Marinagarivorans cellulosilyticus: one gene and its partner. Each later gene encodes a partner of the first gene's protein in a complex. Links are inferred from orthologs where the notes say so. Each region holds a gene or a part of one and is shown in the gene's direction. Other genes may lie near its edges.

The links. The genes of interacting proteins can lie anywhere in the genome.
Region 2: the proteins of glnK (region 1) and MARGE09_RS16075 are in contact, whole or in part, in a solved structure (PDB 2NS1), measured with the Escherichia coli proteins. The link is inferred for Marinagarivorans cellulosilyticus from one-to-one orthologs.

The regions. Positions count from the first base shown.
Region 1 is NZ_AP023086.1:2,147,933-2,151,539, forward strand. What follows is about bases 1-2,680. They hold glnK (P-II family nitrogen regulator), read left to right. Parts: upstream 1-1,011; coding sequence 1,012-1,350; downstream 1,351-2,680. Other genes in these bases: MARGE09_RS08395 (TorF family putative porin), read left to right, coding at 216-929; MARGE09_RS08405 (ammonium transporter), read left to right, coding at 1,374-2,609. Also shown: MARGE09_RS08410 (P-II family nitrogen regulator), read left to right, coding at 2,814-3,152; MARGE09_RS08415 (hypothetical protein), read left to right, coding at 3,429-3,607. UniProt on the Escherichia coli protein: Involved in the regulation of nitrogen metabolism. Regulates the activity of its targets by protein-protein interaction in response to the nitrogen status of the cell.
Region 2 is NZ_AP023086.1:3,962,732-3,966,491, reverse strand. The notes cover bases 670-3,502. They hold MARGE09_RS16075 (ammonium transporter), read left to right. Parts: upstream 670-1,357; coding sequence 1,358-2,647; downstream 2,648-3,502. Other genes in these bases: MARGE09_RS16070 (ATP-binding protein), read right to left, coding at 2,700-3,502; uvrB (excinuclease ABC subunit UvrB), read left to right, coding at 670-1,140. Also shown: more of uvrB, read left to right, coding at 1-669; more of MARGE09_RS16070, read right to left, coding at 3,503-3,760. UniProt on the Escherichia coli protein: Involved in the uptake of ammonium/ammonia (NH(4)(+)/NH(3)). Transport is electrogenic. Following sequestration of NH(4)(+) at the periplasmic face, NH(4)(+) is deprotonated and neutral NH(3) is transported into the cytoplasm.

The DNA.
Region 1 (3,607 bases):
TAGTGCGCCGATGCATTTTGGTGCGCGCAAGGTGTTTTTTTTGGTGCCTTGTGGTGCGCTTGGGTGTTGGGTCTTGTTGGTGATTTTTGTGTAACCTATTGAATTGTATTGCTTTTATTTTGTTGGCAAACATCCTGCTATAGCTCAGGCACAATACTGCGGACACCGTAGTTAGATTTTAAAACAATATTGCTATCACTCTTGGAGAAAACATTATGAAATTGAGTAAAACTCTTATCGCTTCATCTGTTGCTGCTGTAATGGCTGCTGGTGTAATGGCTCCTGCGCAAGCAGAAGTTGAAGTCGGCGCTTCGGTTGGTGTGGCTAGCACTTACTTGTGGCGTGGTGCCGATCTGGGATCAGGCACTCCTGCTGTATCTGGTGATTTGAACGTTAGTGCTGCTGGTTTCTATGCCGGTATTTGGGGGTCTTCTGGTGATACCGGAGCTGGAACAGAATATGACTTGTATGCTGGCTATGGTGGTTCTGTTGGCGATTTTTCTTATGACTTAAGTGTATGGAGTTATAACTATCCGACGGGCGCTGGGTACACGGATGATAATGAAACTGATTTCACTGATTGGACTGACGCTGTAGTGAGCTTGGGCTACGGTCCTATGAGTTTTGCTGCTTACATTCCCGTTGGTAAAGATAATAGCTCAGGTGATTATATGTACTACACGTTGGGTGCTGATATTGGTGCATTCTCGTTATTAGTCGGCATGCATTCGGATGATGTTGGCGGCGGCGGCGCTGTTGGTCAGTGTGCACCTGAAGATGCTGGTGAAGCATGTAGCCCAGTGCATTTGAATGTAAGCTATGCCTATAACGATAACCTCTCATTTACAGTTAGTCAGTTCATCGCCGATGAGTCTGATGATGATGATATGAAGTTTGTGGTTTCTTACACCCTACCTTTAGGCGAATAATTTCAACCCAACCGCTCAGCATTAGCTGAGCGGTTTATTTTTATAAACGCAGCATAGTCTGCAAATTACTAGGAGCAGTCCGATGAAATTAATTACTGCTGTTATCAAGCCTTTCAAGCTCGATGCTGTGCGTGAAGCGCTTTCTGATATTGGTGTACAGGGTATTACTGTTACTGAAGTTAAAGGTTTTGGTCGTCAGAAAGGTCACACCGAACTTTACCGCGGTGCCGAGTATGTTGTGGACTTTTTACCTAAAACCAAGCTTGAGGTTGCAGTCGCGGACACTCAGGTGGATCAGGTTGTAGAAGCGATCAGCAAAGCTGCACACAGCGGCAAAATTGGCGATGGCAAGATCTTTGTATCGGCCCTCGAGCAAGTTGTACGTATTCGCACCGGCGAGACCGGCGAAGACGCCCTGTAATTTCGACGTTTCCGGAGATAACAATGGAAAACCAAATATTTGAATTGCAGTACGCCTTAGACACGTTCTATTTTTTGATCTGCGGTGCACTGGTTATGTGGATGGCGGCTGGCTTTGCCATGCTGGAATCGGGCTTGGTTCGCTCGAAAAACACCACAGAAATCTTAACTAAAAACGTGGCTTTGTATGCCATCGCTTGCACTATGTACTTTGTGTGCGGTTACGCGATTATGTACGGCGGCGATATCTTTTTGTCTGGTATTACTGGTGACGGCGTTGCTGGCGCTGATGAGCCTGCTACTTACGCACCGTCGGCAGACTTCTTCTTCCAGGTTGTTTTCGTTGCTACGGCAATGTCGATTGTTTCTGGTGCTGTTGCTGAGCGTATGAAGCTTTGGGCCTTCTTGGCTTTCGCCGTTGTAATGACTGGTTTCATCTACCCAATGGAAGGTAGCTGGACTTGGGGCGGTAATGCTGTGTTTGGCATGTACACCTTGGGTGATATGGGCTTCTCTGATTTCGCGGGTTCTGGCATTGTTCACATGGCGGGCGCCGCTGCTGCGCTTTCAGGCGTACTTGTACTAGGCGCACGTAAAGGCAAATATGGCGCTAACGGCAGTGTTAATGCTATTCCTGGTTCTAACTTACCATTGGCTACCTTGGGTATGTTCATCCTTTGGATGGGCTGGTTCGGCTTTAACGGTGGCTCTGTATTGGCAACTGCCAGCGTAGAAAGCGCCAACTCTGTAGCGGTGGTATTTATGAATACTAACGCAGCAGCAGCGGGTGGCTTGGTTGCGGCGCTATTGGTTGCACGCATTATGTTCGGTAAGGCCGACTTAACGATGGCGCTTAACGGTGCGCTGGCTGGTTTGGTCGCAATTACTGCTGAGCCATCTACGCCATCGGCATTACAGGCTACATTGTTTGGTGCTATAGGCGGTGTGTTGGTGGTATTTAGCATCTTGTTCCTAGATAAGCTAAAAATTGATGACCCCGTTGGTGCTATTTCTGTTCACGGTGTTGTTGGCTTGTTGGGCTTATTGTTGGTGCCAATCACTAACGACGGTTCAAGCTTTAGCGGTCAAATTGTTGGTGCTTTAACCATCTTTGTTTGGGTCTTCGTAACCAGCTTAATTGTTTGGTTTGCTATCAAAGCCATCATTGGAGTGCGTGTTAGCGAAGAAGAAGAGTTCGAAGGTGTGGATATCGCCGAGTGCGGTATGGAAGCTTACCCAGAGTTTACTGGCGGTAAGTAAGTTTGTAGGGCAAAACGTAGGTTTTGCCCTTTCCCTTTCATTGGTTGTAGTTAAATTTTGCGGTCGAGCTTGTGCTCGGCCGCTTTTTTTTGTTTGTTTGTTAGGATAATTTGCCTTCTCTTGGTGCTGTGTTGTAGATTGGAGCCCGCAGAGTATGCACCGCTTGGGTGCTCAATAATAAAACTATGATAAGGCAGATCCCACATGAAACTGATTACTGCAGTTGTAAAACCTTTTAAGCTGGATGACGTGCGTAATGCGCTGTCTGAAATTGGTGTTCAAGGTATGACTGTGACCGAAGTGAAAGGCTTTGGCCGCCAAAAGGGGCATACCGAGCTATACCGGGGTGCAGAGTACGTTGTTGACTTCTTGCCTAAGGTTAAGCTTGAAATGGCGGTTTCTGATGATGTTGTTGAATCGGCCGTTGAGGCGATTACTAAAGCTGCCCAAACCGGTAAGATTGGCGATGGTAAAATCTTTATCCAGTCGCTCGAAGAAATTGTGCGTATTCGCACGGGCGAAACCGGCCCTGATGCCGTTTAAGTAATGGTCGGTATTACCTTGTTGTCCCCAAAGCCCCGTTAAGGGGCTTTTTTGTGGCCGCAATTAATAAAACTGAAGGGCGTTTATCGGCTGTTTGCCTGCGTTAATCGGCGTAATGTCTGCAAATAGCAAAGTGTTTAGTTCGTTGCAAAAGTTAGTAAAAAACAAGCTAAGAAAATTATCAGAATTGCTGGCTAGCCTTTAATGGGTCATCTATAAATAATCAGCGAATCGGATGTTTGTCTGTTAATTTTGTTTTTTGGCGTAGGAAATACTATGAGCGATGAATATGATGATGTATTAGATAATGATGCCTCCTCTGATACTGTTAGTAGTGACATGGAGGCGGTTAATAGTATTGAGTCTAGTGATGCTGAACGTGAGCGCGCGCGGTTACAGTTGGAAGCTGATATCGAAGCTTTCTTGGCAAATGGTGGCCAGATTCAATCGGTTGA
Region 2 (3,760 bases), 1.8 Mb from region 1 along the record:
CGAGTGCGTTACGATGTGGAGATGATGCAGGAGCTGGGTTATTGCAACGGCATTGAAAACTATTCACGGTATTTGTCTGGTCGTGAGCCGGGCTTGCCGCCACCGACCTTATTCGATTATTTACCGAACGATGCACTGCTGGTTATTGATGAGTCGCATGTAACGGTGCCGCAAATTGGGGCCATGTATAAAGGTGACCGATCTCGTAAAGAAACACTTGTGGAGTACGGTTTTCGATTGCCCTCTGCGTTGGATAATCGACCGATGCGTTTTGATGAGTGGGAGCGTGCCGCACCGCAAATGATTTTTGTATCCGCGACGCCGAGTAAATACGAGCAGGCGCATGCCGGAGCCGTTGTCGAACAAGTGGTTCGTCCAACAGGGTTAGTTGACCCCAATATTGAAATACGGCCGGCTGGTACGCAGGTGGATGATTGCTTGAGCGAAATTCACAAAGTCGTTAAAAGCGATGAGCGAGTGCTCATCACGGTTTTAACGAAACGCATGGCTGAAGATTTGACCGACTTTTTGCAGGAGCAGGGCGTTCGTGTTCGTTATTTGCATTCAGATATCGATACTGTTGAGCGTGTAGAAATTATCAGAGATTTAAGGGCTGGCGAGTTTGATGTTCTGGTCGGCATTAACTTACTGCGAGAAGGGTTAGATATGCCCGAGGTTTCTCTGGTGGCGATTTTTGATGCGGACAAGGAAGGTTTTTTGCGATCGGAGACCTCTTTAATTCAAACCATTGGCCGTGCTGCGCGAAACGTAAACGGCCGATGTATTTTGTATGCCGATAAAATTACAGGCTCTATGCAGCGCGCAATTGATGAGACTGATCGCCGAAGGACTAAGCAAGTTGCCCACAATCTTGAGCATGGCATAACGCCAAAGGGTATTAAAAAGCGCGTGACTGACATTTTAGATGGCGCGCGTATTCCTGGGGCTAAAGTGGGCAAGCGAAAAGCGGCATCGGGCGCAAGTGCAGACTTCTTAACGCCAGAGCTTAAGGGAAAAGATGTATGGCTGCAGGTGGCTGAACTTGAAAAGCAAATGTTTGATGCTGCCAAAAACTTGGAATTTGAAAAGGCTGGGGCGTTACGCGATGCTATTCATAAGCTAAAAGAGGGCGGAGTTTAAAGCGGGTTTCTTTGTGTTAGCTGTGCGCAGGCAAATGTTTTTACTGTGAGTGATAGTCGTTTCGCACCAAAATAGGTAGCTTTGTGTAGAATGCACACTGCTATGGATTGGTGTGGTGCGTTTGATGATGCTTTCGGGAGTGGAGGCTAAAGCGATAACCACTTATCGCGCCCACTAAGAGGCGCAATAATAATGACTCTTGCTACCGGGGAACCCCATGAAAACTATCGTAAGCGCTCTTGCCTTATTGGCATGCAGTAGCCCTGTGTTCGCTCAGGACGCACTTAACGGCGGTAATACTGCCTGGATTTTAACGGCCACCGCTTTAGTCTTGTTTATGACGCTGCCTGGCTTATCGCTATTTTACGCGGGGCTTGTCCGCTCTAAAAATGTGCTGTCTGTTCTGGTTCAGTGTTTTGCGATCGCTTGCATTGCATCCATTCTATGGTTGGCGCTTGGTTACAGCTTAGCTTTCACCGAAGGCAATAACTGGATCGGTGGCTTTGGTCGTGTAATGTTCTCGGGCATGGGGACCGAGTCTTTATCAGGTGACATCCCCGAGCCGCTGTTTGCTCTTTTTCAAATGACGTTTGCAGTGATTACACCGGCACTTATTGTTGGTGCTTTTGCCGAGCGGATGAAGTTCTCGTCAGTATTAATTTTTAGTGCGCTTTGGTTGCTAGTGGTTTACGTACCTATTTGCCATTGGGTGTGGGGTGGCGGCTGGCTGGCTGATATGGGGCTCTTAGATTTTGCTGGTGGCACAGTGGTTCATATTACCGCTGGTGTCGCGGCGCTGGTAACGGCGATGATGATTGGTAACCGCAGGGGCTTCCCTGAAAGCCCTATGCCGCCGCACAACATGACAATGACAGTGACAGGTGCTGGCATGCTGTGGGTTGGCTGGTTTGGTTTTAATGGCGGTAGTGCGTTGGCCGCCGGTGGCGCAGCTGCAATGGCTATGCTTGTGACTCACTTATCTGCTGCTGCAGGCGCTTTGGCTTGGATGGTTGTTGAGTGGAAAAAGTTTGGCAAACCAAGTGCGTTGGGTATTGTGACGGGTATGGTTGCTGGCCTAGGCACTATTACCCCGGCCTCAGGCTCTGTTGGGCCGGCGGCGGCTATTGTTATTGGTTTAACAGCCGGTGTTGTATGTTTTATTGCCACCCACTGGATAAAGCGCGGTTTGAAAATTGATGATTCATTAGATGTATTTCCTGTACACGGAGTGGGCGGTATTTTAGGTACTTTAATGGTGGGCATTTTCGCTTCCACAGAGCTTGGTATTTTTTCCGGCTTAGGCTTTGGTGGCGATAACACCTCAATTGGTCAACAGTTGGGGGTTCAGTTTGTGGGTGTACTCAGTACTGCAGTTTATACGGCAGTTGTGACTTTTGTGCTGGTTAAGTTAACCGGTGTGCTTACTGGTGGCATCCGCGTGAGCGCGGAAGAAGAAACACAAGGGCTCGATATTACTCTGCACGAAGAAGTGGGCTATAAACTTTAGCTAGCCGCTTACTGCAATAAAAAAGGCGCCGATCGGCGCCTTTTTTATTGCTTTACCCTGCAGCCATAATGTGTTGGTTTACTGAATTTGGCACTTGAGTGTAAAGGTTGGCCGGCAGAGTTAATTCGATGGCTATTTCGCAGTAACCTTCGATACAGGGGCTTAATACCTCGACGCTTGCGTTGCCTCCCATTTCTTCTAGGGTGCTTTTTACCTGTGCAATGCCGTAACGGTAGCTGCTATCGATCGATGGTGAGCTAGGTGTATACACTTTTGGGTTGAACAGCAGCTGAGCCACGGTATTGATGTTTTTGGTTTCAGCGGGTGTTATTTGCCCCTTGTGAGCGCCTTTTTCAGCTAGCCGTTTGATATTCAGCCCTTTCCCGTCATCGGTTATGCGAATAACCAAGTGGCTGGATTTTTCGCTGATTTTAAGCGTGATCACCCCCGAGCTGTCTTTGCCAAGTCTTTTACGCTCTTCTTTTGATTCGAAGCTGTGGTATATCGCGTTGCGAAGTATTTGATCGAGTACCTCGGTGACAGAGGCTTTAAGTTTATTCAGCACACGGAAATCGTTTGATGGGGCGTAAATCGAGGGTTTCGTTTTATCTAGCGGCTCGGCAATATCTGCCAGAAGGTCTAAGCGCTGGTTGGCTAAAAGGACAATATCCAGTGTGGTGGCATCCAAAAGAATATTCTCTATAGCAGCTAAACTTGTTAGCCCATTCCTACCTGAAATGGCCGGTTTCAAATTTTTTAACTCTGAAGCAATTGTGTATAGCTGCTCCTTGCTGAGTTGCGGGGCCGCTGTAGCGTCCGTGCGTTTTAGTATGTCGTGATTGATGTGTTTGTAGCGCTCAATTTTAGTGGTGATGATTTGCAGGTCTGAAAGTAAATCGGCGACTTTCCAAGTGTTATCGAGTTTTTTGCGTATGGCGTCGTATCTCGATTCAATAGTATGGAGGCTCTGCGTTAAGTGGGTTAAACCCTGAGTGCGAGCCTCTTTTTTTATGTTATGAATATTGTGAAAAAGGGCATCGAAATCTATTTGGTCGGAATGCTCATAATCGCGAATTAGCTTAATGTTACGGTTGAGGGTGCTTTGAGTGTAAT